4 regions of the Allobosea sp. BIWAKO-01 genome follow, and region 1 is predicted to be linked to each of the others. Evidence: predicted binding sites of a transcription regulator. Region 1 holds the regulator's gene; each other region holds the start of a gene.
The links. The regulator PhoB, encoded in region 1, activates phosphate uptake and scavenging genes when phosphate is short. The targets are predictions, from matches to a motif close to TGTCATNNANCTGTCAT.

Region 1 (3,875 bases):
AATCGGCGGGCTCTCCGTCGCGACCTTCACCCAGGTCACGCCCGGTCCCGGCAGCGAGGGGGGCGGCCTTGCCAACGCCATTGTCGGCTCGATCGTGCTGACCTTCCTCGGCATCGCCGTGGCGACCCCGGTGGGCGTGCTCGCCGGCACCTATCTTGCCGAGTATGGCAAGGGCTCGAAGCTCGCGGACCTGATCCGTTTCATCAACGACATCCTGCTCTCGGCACCGTCGATCCTGATCGGCCTCTTCGTCTACGTCGTCCTGGTCGAGCCGTTCCGCGGCTATTCCGGCTGGGCCGGCGGCGTGGCGCTGGGCATCATCGCGATCCCGGTGATCGTGCGCACCACCGAGGACATGCTGCGCCTCGTGCCGAGCTCGTTGCGCGAAGCCGGTGCTGCGCTCGGCGCCCCGCCTTCGGTCGTCATCACCAGCGTGACCTGGCGGGCGGCGAAATCCGGCATGGTCACCGGCATCCTGCTGGCCCTGGCGCGCATCGCCGGCGAGACGGCGCCGCTGATCTTCACCGCCCTGAACAACAATTTCTGGTTCTCGCCCAGCCTCGTCGGCGGCGTCTCCAACCTGCCGGTGACGATCTACCAGTTCGCCTCCGCCCCCTATGAGAACTGGCAGCAGCTCGCCTGGGCCGGTTCGCTGATCATCACCGTCTCGATCCTGTGCCTCTCGCTTATCGCCCGCCGCATCGTGCGGGGCGGCAAATGAACGGCCTTAAACCCTCGTCGCGTTCGATCTGAAGGAACAAGTCGATGCTTTCGACGCTGGAACTGAGCCCGCAAGCGCTTGATGCCGAGGCCCCCGTCCGGATCGCGGTCAAGAACCTCGATTTCTACTACGGTGAGCACAAGGCGCTGAAGAACATCAATCTCGACTTCCGGGACCGCCATGTCACGGCCCTGATCGGACCGTCGGGCTGCGGCAAGTCGACCCTGCTGCGCATCTTCAACCGGATCTACTCGCTTTATCCCGAGCAGCGCGCCACCGGCGAGATCCTGCTCGACGGCCGCAACGTCATCAGCAACGATATCGATGTGAACGAGCTGCGCTCGCGCGTCGGCATGGTGTTCCAGAAGCCAACGCCCTTCCCGATGTCGATCTACGACAATGTCGCATTCGGCATCCGCCTCTACGAGAAGCCGCCGAAATCCGAGCTCGATGATCGCGTCGAAGGGGCTCTGCGCCGCTCCGCGCTCTGGGACGAGGTCAAGGACAAGCTGAAGACCTCCGGCATGGGCCTGTCCGGCGGCCAGCAGCAGCGCCTCTGCATTGCGCGCACCATTGCCCAGAAGCCGGAAGTCATCCTGTTCGATGAGCCGACCTCGGCACTCGATCCGATCTCGACCGGCAAGATCGAGGACCTGCTCGAGCAGCTCAAGACCGACTTCACCATCGTCATCGTCACCCACAACATGCAGCAGGCGGCGCGCATCTCGCAGTACACCGCCTTCATGTATCTCGGCGAGGTGATCGAATTCGACGCCACCAACACCATCTTCATGAACCCGCACAAGAAGCAGACGCAGGATTACGTCACCGGCCGCTTCGGCTGAACCGGCGCCCAGCCTTCCAACTGCTTTGCCGACAAAGGATACGCCGCGATGACTGATCACATCGTCCGCTCTTATGATGCCGATCTCGAGGGGATCCGCCGCAGCCTGGCCGAGATGGGGGGCATGTCGGAGCGCATGCTCGGCGATTCGACGGTCGCCCTGGTGCGCCGGGATACCGGGCTGGCACAGAAGGTCATCAGCGCCGACCAGCGCCTCGACAATCTGCAGCGCGAGGTCGAGGAGAAGGCGGTGCTCACCATCGCCCGGCGCCAGCCGCTCGCCAACGATCTGCGCGAGCTGATCTCGGCCATCCGCATCGCCGCCGATATCGAGCGCGTCGGCGATCTCGCCAAGAACATCGCCAAGCGCGCAGTCGCCATCTCCGGCCAGTTCCAGCCGCCGTCGCGCGCGGTCGTCGGCCTCGAGCATATGAGCCGCCTGGTTCAGGCCCAGCTCAAGGACGTGCTCGACGCTTACGCCGTCAGCAACGAGCAGAAGGCCATGGAGGTCTGGCGCCGCGACGACGAGATCGACGCGCTCTATACCTCGCTCTTCCGCGAGCTGCTTACCTATATGATGGAAGACCCGCGCAACATCACCTTCTGCACGCATCTCCTGTTCTGCGCCAAGAATGTCGAGCGCATCGGCGACCACACCACCAACATCGCCGAGACGATCCACTATCTCGTTACGGGCGAAGCCTTGGACGCAGCCCGTCCGAAGCTCGACACGACCAATATCCTTCTGGACGCCGCCACCGGTGAGTGACCGGCGCCCGACACCTTTGGGACCGAGTGAGACATGCCTGCACGCATCCTGATCGTTGAGGACGAAGAGCCGCTGACCCTGCTGCTGCGCTACAATCTCGAGGCCGAAGGCTTCGAGGTCGATAGCGTCGCGCGGGGCGACGATGCCGAGCTGCATCTGCGCGATCATACGCCGGACCTCGTGCTGCTCGACTGGATGCTGCCGGGTCTTTCCGGCATCGAGCTCTGCCGGCGGCTGCGGACTCGTCGCGATACCGAGCGGGTGCCGATCATCATGCTCACCGCCCGCGGCGAGGAGACCGAGCGTGTGCGCGGCCTCGCCACCGGGGCCGACGACTATGTCGTCAAGCCGTTCTCGCTGCCCGAGCTGATCGCTCGCATCCAGGCGCTGCTGCGCCGCGCCAAGCCGGGTCATGTCGCCGGCCTGCTGGCTGCCGGCGATCTCGAGCTCGACCGCACCACCCGCCGTGTCCGCCGCTCAGGGAGCGAGCTGCATCTCGGCCCGACCGAGTTCCGCCTGCTCGAGTTCCTGATGCAGGCGCCGGGGCGGGTCTATTCCCGGGCCCAGCTGCTCGACGCGGTCTGGGGCCGCGACGTCTATATCGACGAACGCACCGTCGACGTCCATGTTGGCCGGCTGCGCAAGGCGATCACCCCTGACAACGCCAAGGATCCGCTGCGGACCGTTCGCGGTGCCGGCTACGCCTTCGACGAGACCTTTGCGCGGAGCTGAGACTTGGATCATCGGGTCGGATATCGAATCCGGTCCGATGATCTGATTTTCTATGGCTGCATAGGCTTTCCAGAAAACCGCAATCCACTTTTCGGGCCGATGCCCTAGCGCGGCCCTGCGATGATGATCGCGGCGCCGGCGAGGCAGATCAGCCCGCCGGCAATGTCCCAGCGGTCGGGGCGAAAGCCTTCCACGGCCCAGAGCCAGACGAGCGAACTGACGATGTAAACGCCGCCATAGGCGGCATAGGCCCGTCCGGCGGCTTCGCTCTCCGCCAGGGTCAATAACCAGGCGAACAGGGCGAGCGACACCAGTCCGGGCACGAGCCACCAGACCGGCTTGCCGAGCCGGAGCCAGCCCCAGAACGCGAAACAGCCGGCGATTTCGAGAATGGCTGCGCCGAGATAGGCGGCGATGGTCGGCATGGTTCGTCCCTGTCGGTCGCCCTTGAGGGCGGATCACCCTTGACCGCAGGGCGCGCTGACGGCAAGCCAGACCGATGCCAGCACACCACATTGCCATCATCGGAGCAGGACCCTCCGGGCTGATCGCGGCAGAGCGCCTCGCGGCAGCCGGGGACACCGTCACGATCTACGATCGCATGCCCTCGCCGGCCCGCAAATTCCTGCTGGCCGGGCGCGGCGGATTGAACCTTACCCATTCCGAGCCGCTCGACCGCTTCCTGCCCCGCTATCGCGATGCGCAAGCCTGGCTGGAGCCAGCCATTCGCGCCTTCCCGCCACGAGCCCTGCGCGACTGGGCCGATGCGCTCGGGCAGGATACGTTTGTCGGCAGCAGCGGGCGCGTCT
Region 2 (3,875 bases), 5.0 Mb from region 1:
GCGCGCTGTCGAAGCTGCGGACCGTATAGGTGGAATAGCGGATGCGCTGGCGTTCCTCCGGAAGGACCCAGCGCCCCTCGGCATCGATCGTCGGCAGGACGAGTTCGCCCGTGGCGGGATCGGGGAAGAACAGGCGGATATATTCGTCCGGGATCCCGGTCGAGCGAAACCGGTTCAGGCCCTCGCCGGAAAAGGTCAGCCTGATCATGCCAGGCGTGAGGTAACGGCGCGCGACCAGCGTCGCCTCGTGGAACGGATTTTCCGTCATGGACTCAACTCACCCCGGCGCATCGGACAACCAGCACCGGCGCTTCTTCCACGGAGCGACGCAGCCCGCAAGCCGCTTAGTCTTTGATTTATTTAGACTATCTCTAAACCAGCGGGACTGACTGAGCGGGCATGGGGCCCGCAGCGCCATCTGAAGGCAGGCCGTCGCGGCAGGCTCGATCAGGCGTCCCGGGGATGAGGCTCCTGCCCCCGGGCTCAGAAGCGCTTGCTCGACAGGACGTCGAAGGTCTTGCCGATCGTCGCCAGGGCCTTGTCGTAATCGGCGAGCGACAGGCAGGCGATCAGCGCGTCGATGATGGCAAGCTGTGCGATCCGGCTCGTCATCGCCTCGGTGCGGAACTGCGTTTCACGCGCCATGGTGTGCAGCACGATATCGGCATGGGCGAGCAGCGGCGACTTGCCGAAATTGGTGATGCAGATCGTCGTCGCGCCGGCTTCCTTGGCCAGTTTCGTGGCTGCGACCGTCTCAAGCGTGCTGCCGGAATGGGAAATGGTGATCACCGCCACGTCGGGGCCGGTCAACGAGGCGCTGATTGCCTGGACATGGGAATCGACCACGACCTTCGCCTCGATGCCGATGCGCAGCAGGCGGTAATTGGCATCCTCGGCGATCGGGGCCGCGCTGCCGATGCCGTAGAGCTCGACCCGGCGCGCCTTCAGGATCGCGGCGACCGCGGCCTCCATCGCCGTGGTGTCGAGCACCTTCATGGTGTCGTGCAGAGCCTGGAGATCGCTGCGGAAGATCTTCTCGATCACCGCGCCGGTATCGTCGGAACGGGCCAGATCCTCGTGGATGAACTGGACCGGCTGCACCAGATCGCGCGCCAGCGCGATCTTGACCTGCTGGAAGCCCCGCGCGCCGAGCTGCTGGCAGAGCGAGATGACGCTGCCTTCGCTCGCGCCGGTGCGCTCGGCCACTTCGGTGACCGACATATGCACCACCTCGGCGGCATGGCTCATGAAGAAATCGGCGATGCGGGCAGCTTTGGGCGGCAGGTTGGCGCGTAGCGCCTGCAGGCGCTCGAGCGCCCCCTCGAGACCGGGCGTGCCGGTGCCCTTGCGCTTCTCGGCGCCCGGTTCGCCGGGGGCAGCCTCGGCCGGTCCGGAATTGCGATTCGACGTCGTCATGCGGATAAGGCCAGCATGCCGGCCGGATCGCGACAAGGCGCACGCGCCGAGATCTCAGGGAAGACCCCGTCGCGAAGCTCGAAATAGCGCAGGCCAAGACGCCGGGCGCCCTCGCCATCGGTCGCCGGGTTGTCCCCAACCATCAGCACCGCGTTCCGCGACAGCGCGAGCAGCGCCAGGCCAGCCTCGAACAAGGCGGCCTCCGGCTTGCCGATGATGCGGCAGGGCACCGGACCGGTGCAGGCGAGCAGCGCCGCCAGCAAAGCGCCGGTCTCCGGCACCACCGCGCCATGCGGGCCGGGATGGACGAGATCGGGATTGGCGACCACGAGTTCGGCACCGCAGCGCACTGCATTGGCTGCAACCATCAGGCGCTCGTAGGAAAAATGCCGGTCGCGTCCGAGGAAGACGACGTCCGGCCGCTCCTGCACCGGGACCAGGCCGAGGGCGCGGGCATGGATCATCAGGCTCTTGCTGGCCATCATGGCGATGCGGGCTCGGGGCCGCCAGCGCGCGATCTCGTCGAGCGCGGTCGCGCCGGCGAGAACGATCCGGTGCGGCGCGATGGTCAGGCCGAGACGCTTGAGGCCGCGCGACAATTCGAGCGGTGTGTGCTCGGCATCGTTGGAGACGATGACGAAACGCCCCTCCAGGCTTTCGAGAAAGACATTTGCGCCGGGAAGCATCTGCCGGCCGCGCACCAGGGTGCCGTCGAGATCGACGAGACACCCCTGAATGCCGTGAAGCGAGCCCATCGCGCGAATCCAAAACTGACAGCAAATGATGCCCGTCCATGAACTGAGATAATCTCAGTGTCAAATTCTAGATTGAATGAGTTTGTTTCATCGTCCTGTCATGAAGCGCGGCCTAGAACGAGCCCGTCGCAGCACGGGCCACGACTGAGGCGGGGCATGCAGGGCGACGTCCGGCGGCTCCAGGGCAGGAGGAAGACATGCTTGAATTCCTCGCGGGCCGACTGCTGCGCATGGGCATCACGCTTTGGGTGATCGCCTCGGTCGTCTTCCTCGCCACGCGCCTGACCGGCAACCCGATCGACTTCCTGATGCCGGAAGGGCTGGATGCCGCCTCGCGGCGCGAGATGATCGCCTATTGGGGGCTCGATCGTTCCGTCGCCGAGCAGTACTGGCTGTTCTGGCGCTCGCTGCTTTCAGGCGATTTCGGCCTCGGACTGATGGAGCGCCGGCCGGTCGCGACGATCTTCACCGAACGGCTCTGGCAGAGCGCCTCGCTCCTGGTCGCGACCCTGGCCCTGACGATCTGCGTCGGCGTGCCGGCCGGTATCCTGGCTGCCGTCTGGCGCGGCCAGGGGCGCGGCAGCGCCGTGCTCTTCACGGCCTTCTTCGGCTACGCCATCCCGAATTTCGTGCTCGCCATCCTGCTGCTGCTGGTCTTTTCCTACACGCTGCATTGGCTGCCCAGCGCCGGCTCGGCCACGCTCGCGCATTACGTCATGCCGACGGTCGCGCTCTCGGCCTATTTCATCGCGGCGCTGGTCCGCTACACCCGCAACGCCATGCTCGACGTCCTCTCGCAGGACTATATGCGCACGGCCCGGGCCAAAGGTCTCGCCGAGAGCAGCATCATTCTGCATCACGGCCTGCGCAATGCGTTGATCCCCGTCATCACGGTGCTCGGCCTGCAGATCACCACGCTCGTCTCGGGCGCGGTGGTGGTCGAAACCGTCTTCGCCTGGAACGGCGTCGGCGACCTGCTGGTCGGCGCGACGCTGCGCCGCGACTATCCCGTCCTGCAATTCGGCGTCCTCGTCGTCGCCGCCGCCGTCATCGTCGTCAACCTGCTCGTCGATCTCGCCTATGCGCTGGTCGATCCGCGCGTGCGCCTGGCTGGAGCCTGAGCGGTCATGACCGATACTCTCGACGCCAAGATCGCGCTTGCACCGGAGCGAAAGCCGCGCAGGCGCTTCGTGCGCCCAGCGGGCATGAATGCACTGGTCGTCGCGGCTGCGCTTCTGGCGCTCGCGCTCGTTCTTCTGGCGCTGCTCGCGCCCGTGCTTGCGCCCTTCGACCCCGATCAGCAGAAGCTGCTGGCCCGGCTGCGGCCCCCGCTCGGTTTCGAGCGCGCCAATCCGGCGCATTGGCTCGGCACCGATCAACTCGGCCGCGATCTGCTCTCGCGCTGTCTCTACGGCCTCAGGCTGACACTGGCGCTCGCGCTGTTTGGAACGCTGATTGGGCTCGTCATCGGCGTCGCGCTCGGGCTCGTCGCCGGGCAGCTCGGAGGCCGGGTCGATGCGTTGGTCATGGGGCTCGTCGACATCAAGCTGTCATTGCCCTTCACGCTCGTCGCGCTGCTCGTGGTCGCGCTGGCGGGGACCGATGTCGCGGTGCTGATCGGTGTGCTCGGCATCGCCTATTGGGCCCATTTCACCAGGCTGGTGCGCGCCCAGGTTCTCGGCCTTCGGGAAATGCCCTTCATCG
Region 3 (3,875 bases), 2.1 Mb from region 1:
GCGCTCGGTCAATGCGATCCTCAACGTCGCCGAAGGCAGCAGCGGCCTGTTCGACGTGCGCGACCGCGACATCGTGACTCAGGGGGCTATTCGCGCCGGCCTGTCGGACCTCAATCGTGCGGCTGAAGTTGTGCGCCGCGAGGTCGAGACGCTGGTCAAGGCGGCCCGCGACGAGGCGCATTCCGCGGGCACGTCGACCGGCAACCTGATCGAGGACAGCAAGTGGTGGCTCGGCGCAATCGGGCTCGGCTCGCTGCTCGTCGCGCTGGCGCTCTCGCTCTTCTATGTCCGCCCGATGATCGTCGGCCGTCTCAACAAGCTGTGGACGGCGACACGGGCCATTGCCGATGGGCAGCTGGACGCAACCGTAGAGACCAAGGGCAATGACGAGATCTCGGACATTGCGCGCAGCGTGCTGCTGTTCCGCGACAATGCCTTGGCGCTGCGAGCCGCCGAAGCGGCGAAGATCGAGGACGAGGCCCTGGCGCAGCAGCGCCGTCGTGAGATGATGCAGGAGCTGGGCGAAGCCTTCGGCCAGGTGGTCGAGGCCGCGGCCGCCGGCGACTTCAGCCGCCGCGTCTCGGCAAGCTTCGCCGATGCCGAACTCAATGCGCTTGCGGGTTCCGTCAATGCCCTGCTCGAAACCGTCCAGGCCGGGCTCTCGGAGACCTGCGAAGTGCTGGCCGAACTGTCGGCCGGCCAGCTCTCGACCCGGGTCGAGGGCAGCTATCACGGCGCTTTCGCCGAGCTCAAGGACGGTGCCAACGGCCTCGCCGACGAATTCGAAAGCACGCTGGCGCGTCTTTCGGATACGGTTTCGGCCGTGCGCAGTGCGACCAGCGAGATCCTCGATGGTGTCACAGACCTCGCCGAGCGTACGACGGAGGAAAGCAACGCTGTCTCGATGGCGACCAATCAGCTCGGCGCCTTCGCGGGCACCGTGAAGAAGACGGCTGACGAAGCCTCGCAGGCCATGGGCATGGCCGAGAGTGCCGAGCAGCGTGCCCAGCAGGGCGAAAAGGTCGTCGCCTCGGCGCTGGACGCGATGCGTCGCATCCGCGCCTCGTCCGACAAGATCTCGGAAGTCATCTCGATGATCGACGAGATCGCCTTCCAGACCAACCTGCTGGCGCTCAATGCGGCGGTTGAGGCGGCGCGCGCCGGCGATAGCGGCCGCGGTTTCGCGGTCGTCGCGGCCGAGGTGCGCAGTCTCGCGAAGCGCTCGGCGGATGCCTCGAACGACGTCAAGCGCCTGGTCGAGGCCGCGCATGGCGATGTCGCGGTCGGAGTCGGCCTCGTCGAGGAGACGTCGGCGATGTTCGAAAGCATCGTGTCCTCGGTCAATGATCTCTCCGGACTGATGAACGGCATCTCGCAAACGGCGCGGAGCCAGGCGAGCGACGTATCTGCCATCAACAACGAGATCGATGGCATCGGTACGATGGCGCACCAGAATGCTGCGCTGGTCGAGGAGACGAATGCCGCGCTCGCGCTGACGGATGAGCAGACCCGCGCGCTGACCGAGCATATCGGGCGCTTCCAGTTCCGTGAGGGGCACGTCGCCGGGCACGGCGGGATGTCGGTCGCCCGGGCCGCCTGAGCGCTTCCCCCTTCATCCATCGTGACAACGGCCCCGCTTGCGAGACGCAGTGGGGCCGTTTCAGTTTGCGGGCCGTGCTGGGGTCTTGCGGGACAGAAGGCGAGGGTGTTAGGCGAAGAGTGGGCCGGTAGCTCAACGGTTAGAGCTCGCTGCTCATAACAGCGCCGGTGCCGGTTCGAATCCGGCCCGGCCCACCATTTCCCTCTCAATCGCCTGGCGACGGCCGCCCTCGGGATTACGCCCCGTGCGATCGCGCATGCCGCTTTACAGCGATATACCAACCGCTTATCGCGATTGTGACGGATCGATGACATGACGAGGCGCCGATGCTCGGCTGGTTTCAGAAGCTCCTGCCCAAGGAGCCCAAGTTCTTCGACCTGTTCGAGAGCCATTCCAGGACATTGGTGGCAGGTGCCGCGGCCCTGAACAGCCTGCTCAAGGGCGAAACCCCGGTGGAGGCAGGTTGCGCCGAGGTGCTGTTCCAGGAAAATCGTGCCGACGAGATCGCCGCGGAGGTGATGCTGGAAGTCGGCCGCACCTTCATCACGCCCTTCGACCGGGGCGATATCGAGGAACTGATCGGTTCGATGGACGATGCCATCGACCAGATGCAGAAGACTGCAAAGGCGATCACGCTGTTCGAGGTTACGAGCTTCGAGCCCTGCATGAAGGAACTCGGGGCGGTCATCGTCCAGGCGTCCGAGCGCGTCGTCGTGCTGCTGCCGATGCTGCGCGATATCAAGAAACATGCGATTTCGATCGGCGCACTGGCCAAGGACATCCGGGCCATCGAGGAGCGATCCGACGAACTGTACGACCAGGGCCTGAAGGCGTTGTTCAAGGCGCACCAGACCTCGGACACGATGGGTTTCATCGTCGGCGCAGAGATCTACGATCATCTCGAGAAGGTGGTGGACCGTTTCGAGGATGTCGCCAAGCGCGTCAGCCGTATCGTCCTCGAACATCTCTAGGCGGTTGGCCCGGTGGATTTCTCAAGCGTCGCCTTTGCCCTGGTCTTCCTGATCGCGGTCGCGCTTCTGTTCGATTTCCTGAACGGACTTCACGATGCGGCCAATTCGATCGCGACCATCGTCTCGACCAGGGTTCTGGCGCCGCGTTGGGCGGTGTTCTGGGCTGCCTTCTTCAATTTCATCGCGTTCCTGTTCTTCGGCCTGCATGTCGCCGAGACCGTCGGGTCCGGCATCGTCCAGACCGCGATCGTCGATGACCGTGTCATCTTCGGTGCCCTGACGGGCGCCATCGTCTGGAATGTCGTCACCTGGATCGCAGGCATTCCGTCGAGTTCGTCGCATGCACTGATCGGTGGACTGGTCGGGGCCGGGCTGAGCAAGGCCGGCTTCTCGTCGATCGTCTGGTGGGGGCTCGGCAAGACCTTCGTCGCGATTTTCATGTCTCCGGCCATCGGCTTCGCCCTGGCGCTGCTCCTCGTCCTGATCGTCTCCTGGGTGTTCCTGCGCGTGGCCCCGATCAAGGTCGACAGTACCTTCCGGGTGCTGCAGTTCGTTTCGGCTTCGCTCTACTCGCTCGGACACGGGGCGAATGACGCGCAGAAGACGATGGGCATCATTGCAGTGCTGCTGTTCTCGCATGGCATGATGGGCGAGACGTTCTCGGTGCCGTTCTGGGTCGTCATCTCCTGCCAGGCGGCCATGGCATTCGGCACGCTCTGTGGTGGCTGGCGGATCGTTCACACCATGGGCTCGAAGATCACCCGGCTTTCACCTCAGCAGGGTTTCTGCGCGGAGACGGGCGGCGCGATCACGCTGTTCATGGCGACCTATCTCGGCATCCCGGTCTCGACGACGCATACGATCACGGGCGCGATCATCGGTGTCGGTGCGGCGCGGCGCGTGACGGCCGTGCGATGGGGGGTCGCTCGTGGCATCGTCTTCGCCTGGATCGTGACGATGCCGATGGCGGGGCTGATCTCGGCTATCGCCTATCTTGTCTCTGGTCTGTTCCTGACCGGGCGGTGACGGGGATCAGGAGGCGCGGCTGAGGGTACGGCGCCGCGCCTGCGCACTCCGCCGCGCTGATCAGTTCAGCTCCAGCGAACGGATTGCGGCCTTCAGGCCGGGCTCCTCGACAATATCGGCGGCATCTTCAAGCGTGAACCAATGCGAAAGCCGTTGATTGTGCTCGGCCCATTTTTCAAGCCGACGCTCGACGTCAAGAATATAGAGCGCCACCTTGCAGAGCACGAAGTGGTCGTTCATCCGCTTCCAGTAGATATAGCGCCCGGCGGGTTTCTTGT
Region 4 (3,875 bases), 2.9 Mb from region 1:
TGGATCAGCCGCCAGGACAGCGCCTTCTGGGCATAGTCGCGCACCAGGGCGGCATAGGCCGGCTCCCCGGCCAGATTGACGAACTGGTGCGGATCCTTGGCGAGGTCGAAGAAGAGCGGCGGCAGCGCGGCGAAATGGACGTATTTGTAGTGCTCGTCCTGGATCACGCAGAGGCTGGACTGATCCATGTGGAGGCCCAGCACCTGCTCCGGCTGGGAGTAGTGCACGTCGCGGAAATCGTATTCGTAGTGCAGCTCGCTGCGCCAATCGCCCGGCCGCCCCTCGCTGAGGAACGGCATCACCGAGCGCCCGTCGCAGGCACGCGGCGCCTCGCCACCGAGCCAGTCGAGAATGGTCGGCATCACGTCGACACTCTCGGTGAAGGAAGTCTCGATCGCACCGCGGCGCTCGTCCGCTCCGCGCGGGTCCTTCACCACCAGCGGAATGCGGAAGCTCTCGTCGTTGAAGCCGATCTTGCCGAGCAGGTGATGGTCGCCGAGCTGCTCGCCATGATCGCTGGTGAAGACGATCAGCGTGTCGTCCCACTGTCCGGTCTCGTCGAGATAGGCAAAGACCCTGCCGAGGCAGTCGTCGATCTCGGTGATCAGGCCGCAATAAGTCGCCCGCATCTGGCGGATTTCGGCCTCGTCCAAGGTCGCGCCCGAGCCTTCCGCCCCGTGAAAGAAGGAGCCGCGCTTGATCGAGTCGATGTAGAACCTGGTCAGCGGATGCTGAGCCGCCTCGGCCTCCGGCGATTCCGCCCGCACCAGCCCGGGCATATCCTCCGGACGGTACATCGCGTGATAGGGCGCCGGCGCAACGAAGGGCGGATGCGGGCGATAATAGCCGAGATGCAGGAAGAACGGCCGGCCGGCGCGCCCCTTGAGGTAGGTCAGCGCACGCTCGGTGAAGAAGGTCGAGTCGGAGAACTCCTTGGGGATGCGCGACGGCTTGTCGGTCGCACCCGGCACCGAGTCCTCGCCCTCCGGCAGCCAGATATCCTCACGCTTTTCCGGCAATTCGAAGCCGTTCTGCGCCACCCAGCCGAAATAGCCGTCCATATTGGGCTCGAAGGCGCCGACCGAACGGAAACCGTCCATCAGGTCGCCGAGCACCAGAAAGCGCGGGTCGTTCTTCGAGGTCGCACGCGGGTCGGGCGTCGTCGTGGTGTAGCCGATCAGCGCAGGATCATAGCCGATGGCGCGCAGCGCCTTGCCGAGATTGAAATGGCGCTGGTCGAGCGGCACCGTGTTCTGCACGGCACGATGGTTCATCAGGTAGAGGCCGGTGAGCAGGCTGGCGCGGGCCGGACCGCAGGGCACGCAGGCCGTGACATGGTTTCGGAAGGTGACGCCCTCTGCGCAAAGGCGGTCGAGATTGGGCGTCTTCAGGAAGGGATCGCGCCCCTCCGCCCGCATCAGATGCGGTATGAAATCGGCGCGCCATTGGTCGACGACGATCAGGAGAACATTCTGGCGTTTCATTCTCGGCAATCCAGCTGTGAGGCCGCCTGCCTAGGTCGCCTGGATGACGTCGGGATGACTGTTGGATGAAGGCGCGGCGCGGGCATCCCGCGTCGAAGTTCCCCGCCGACAAGGGCCGAACACCCCCGGGCGATCTGCTCCGGGGAGATGAGGCAAAGCTTATCGAACGCCCCACCCGACAGAGGCGTTTATCCCGGTTCGGCTGTGATCTTTGAAATGACGTTTCATTGACCGAAGCGGCACGATGCAGAATGATCATAGTATCGACGGCGTCATTCGCGGCGTCGATCGCGGGATTTGCTGGAGCAGCTTGCACCGCGTCACCAAAGCTAAAAGCACCACGAATGCATTCGTGGGCTCCCGGTTGCTGGAGACACGTTCATGACTGAATCAACATCGAAGAGAACACCACTTCATCTTCATGCAAGCGCGTCTGATTGCACGCATCGATGTTGAACGCTCCCACACGCCGGGCCTGAACAGACCCGCGCTGCTCTTCCTCTGATCCGCATGGGTAACGCCGCTCAGCCCGGCTGAGGCGGAGCCATGTCGAAAACCGTCGACGCCACGTTTGGGTCAGGCAGTGTCTTGGCCCGCTCGGAACGTCTCGCCCCTCATCCCGGTCCGGCCCCTGGCCGGTTCGGTCGGCGAACGCACGGCTTGATCAACAGCCTCAGCGAGATCGCTGCGTCCAAACCCGCCCGCATGGCCTGAAGGATTCCCCATGAGCATCGTCACGCGCTTGCCGACAGCTTCGCCCCCGGTTCGCGACGAAGCAGCCGCATTCCGTGCCGCTTTCCGCCACCTCGCTGGCGGGGTCAGTGTCATCACCACCGGCACAGGCGAGGACCGAACCGGCCTCACGGCCACCTCGGTCGCCTCGCTCTCAGCCGAGCCTCCGACCGTCATGTTCGGACTCAACCGCACATCGTCGAGCTATCCGACCCTGCAGCGGCACCGAAATTTCGGCATCAACTTCCTGAATGCGGCGCAGAAGCAGATCGCGGATCGCTTCGCAGGACGAAACGGCGAGAAGGGCACCGAGCGGTTCCGGCAGGCCGAATGGACCAGCGCCGTCACGGGCGCCCCGCTCCTGGTCGGCGCGCTCGCCTCCCTCGACTGCGAGGTCGAGGAACTGATCGAGCGCCATTCCCACAGCATCATCATCGGCCGCGTGCGGGCCGTCAGATTCGGAGCCGATGAAGCGGCCCTCGTCTACTGGCGCGGTGACTACGAGCGCCTTGGCTGGATGACGGAAGAGGCAGTTGCAGCGCTCGGGCTGCGCGCACTCTGACACCCGCCTCTCACCGAACCGCGCACAGAGCGGCATGCGAGTCCACCTGCATTCAAGAAAGCCGCGCCGATGACCTATCGCCTCAGCCTGCTCGAGAAGAGCCCCGTCTTCGACGGCGAGACCGGCAGCATCGCCCTCGCCCGCTCCGTCGCGCTTGCACAGAACGCGGAGCGCTGGGGTTATCACCGCTTCTGGGTGGCCGAGCATCATGGCATGGCGGGCGTCGCCAGTTCCTCCCCGGAAGTGCTGGCAGCTTACATCCTGGCCAGCACCTCGCGCATTCGGGTCGGTTCAGGCGGCGTCCTTCTCCAGCATTACAGCCCCTACAAGGTGGCGGAGAATTTCCACGTCCTCGCCTCGCTCGCACCGGGCAGAGTCGATCTCGGCATCGGCAAGGCACCGGGCGGATTGCCGCTGGCGACACGCGCGCTGCAATGGGGACATGATCCCGCCGTCCGACGCGACTTCAGCGCGCAGCTGCGCCAACTCGGCGCTTATCTCGATCACGGAACGGACTCCGGCCAGGCCGCCGACAGGCCGCTTGCGACGCCGCTGCCACCCGAAGCGCCACAGTGCTTCCTGCTCGGCGGCGGCCCGGAGAGCGCGCGACTTGCCGCGGAACAGGGCTGGCAGTTCGTCTTTGCCGGTCAGCTCAATGGCGACCACGCGGCGATTGAGGCGAGCATCACCGCCTTCGTAAAGGCCGGCGGCCCCGGCACGCCGCTCCTCGCCGTGACCGCGTTGGCCGCCGAGAGCAGCGAAGAGGCGGAACGGATCGCGGATGGGCTGCAGATCGTGCGCCTCCATCTCGACGATGGTCAGGCTCTCAATGTCGGGAGTGAAGAGCAGGCCGCCGAATATGCCCGGCAAGCGGGCGTGACTTCCTACCGCACAGAGTTGCGCCGGCCGAGCATCGTCGCCGGTACGCCGGCTCGGGTCCGGCGCGAACTCGATGCCCTGCACCGGCGCTTCGGCATCGCTGAATTCATCCTCGATACGCCGGCGGCCGCCCGGCAGCAGCGGCTCACGTCGATCGCGCTGCTCGCCGACGAGGTTCTGGCTGCCGCGGCCTGACCACTTTCTCCACCGGAGCACGT

Region 2: a site for PhoB is predicted at 2,257-2,273, ahead of BIWAKO_RS30810 (HAD-IIA family hydrolase). Genes of this name have one in related genera too.
Region 3: a site for PhoB is predicted at 1,897-1,913, ahead of BIWAKO_RS17595 (DUF47 domain-containing protein). Genes of this name have one in related genera too.
Region 4: a site for PhoB is predicted at 1,539-1,555, ahead of pehA (phosphoric/sulfuric ester hydrolase PehA). Genes of this name have one in related genera too.

The regions. Positions count from the first base shown of each region.
Region 1 is NZ_BCQA01000001.1:1,664,847-1,668,721, reverse strand. Features, by position in the region: gene pstA (phosphate ABC transporter permease PstA) at 1-721, shown strand, start outside; gene pstB (phosphate ABC transporter ATP-binding protein PstB) at 766-1,566, shown strand; gene phoU (phosphate signaling complex protein PhoU) at 1,615-2,334, shown strand; gene phoB (phosphate regulon transcriptional regulator PhoB) at 2,368-3,066, shown strand; gene BIWAKO_RS07670 (YnfA family protein) at 3,171-3,491, opposite strand; gene BIWAKO_RS07665 (TIGR03862 family flavoprotein) at 3,566-3,875, shown strand, end outside.
Region 2 is NZ_BCQA01000001.1:6,637,974-6,641,848, forward strand. Features, by position in the region: gene BIWAKO_RS30800 (siderophore-interacting protein) at 1-268, opposite strand, end outside; gene BIWAKO_RS30805 (MurR/RpiR family transcriptional regulator) at 484-1,416, opposite strand; gene BIWAKO_RS30810 (HAD-IIA family hydrolase) at 1,413-2,171, opposite strand; gene BIWAKO_RS30815 (ABC transporter permease) at 2,369-3,292, shown strand; gene BIWAKO_RS30820 (ABC transporter permease) at 3,299-3,875, shown strand, end outside.
Region 3 is NZ_BCQA01000001.1:3,780,461-3,784,335, forward strand. Features, by position in the region: gene BIWAKO_RS17585 (methyl-accepting chemotaxis protein) at 1-1,600, shown strand, start outside; tRNA gene BIWAKO_RS17590 (tRNA-Ile) at 1,722-1,797, shown strand; gene BIWAKO_RS17595 (DUF47 domain-containing protein) at 1,927-2,571, shown strand; gene BIWAKO_RS17600 (inorganic phosphate transporter) at 2,584-3,597, shown strand; gene BIWAKO_RS17605 (NUDIX hydrolase) at 3,658-3,875, opposite strand, start outside.
Region 4 is NZ_BCQA01000001.1:4,576,269-4,580,143, reverse strand. Features, by position in the region: gene pehA (phosphoric/sulfuric ester hydrolase PehA) at 1-1,484, opposite strand, end outside; gene BIWAKO_RS21405 (flavin reductase family protein) at 2,209-2,778, shown strand; gene BIWAKO_RS21400 (LLM class flavin-dependent oxidoreductase) at 2,848-3,852, shown strand.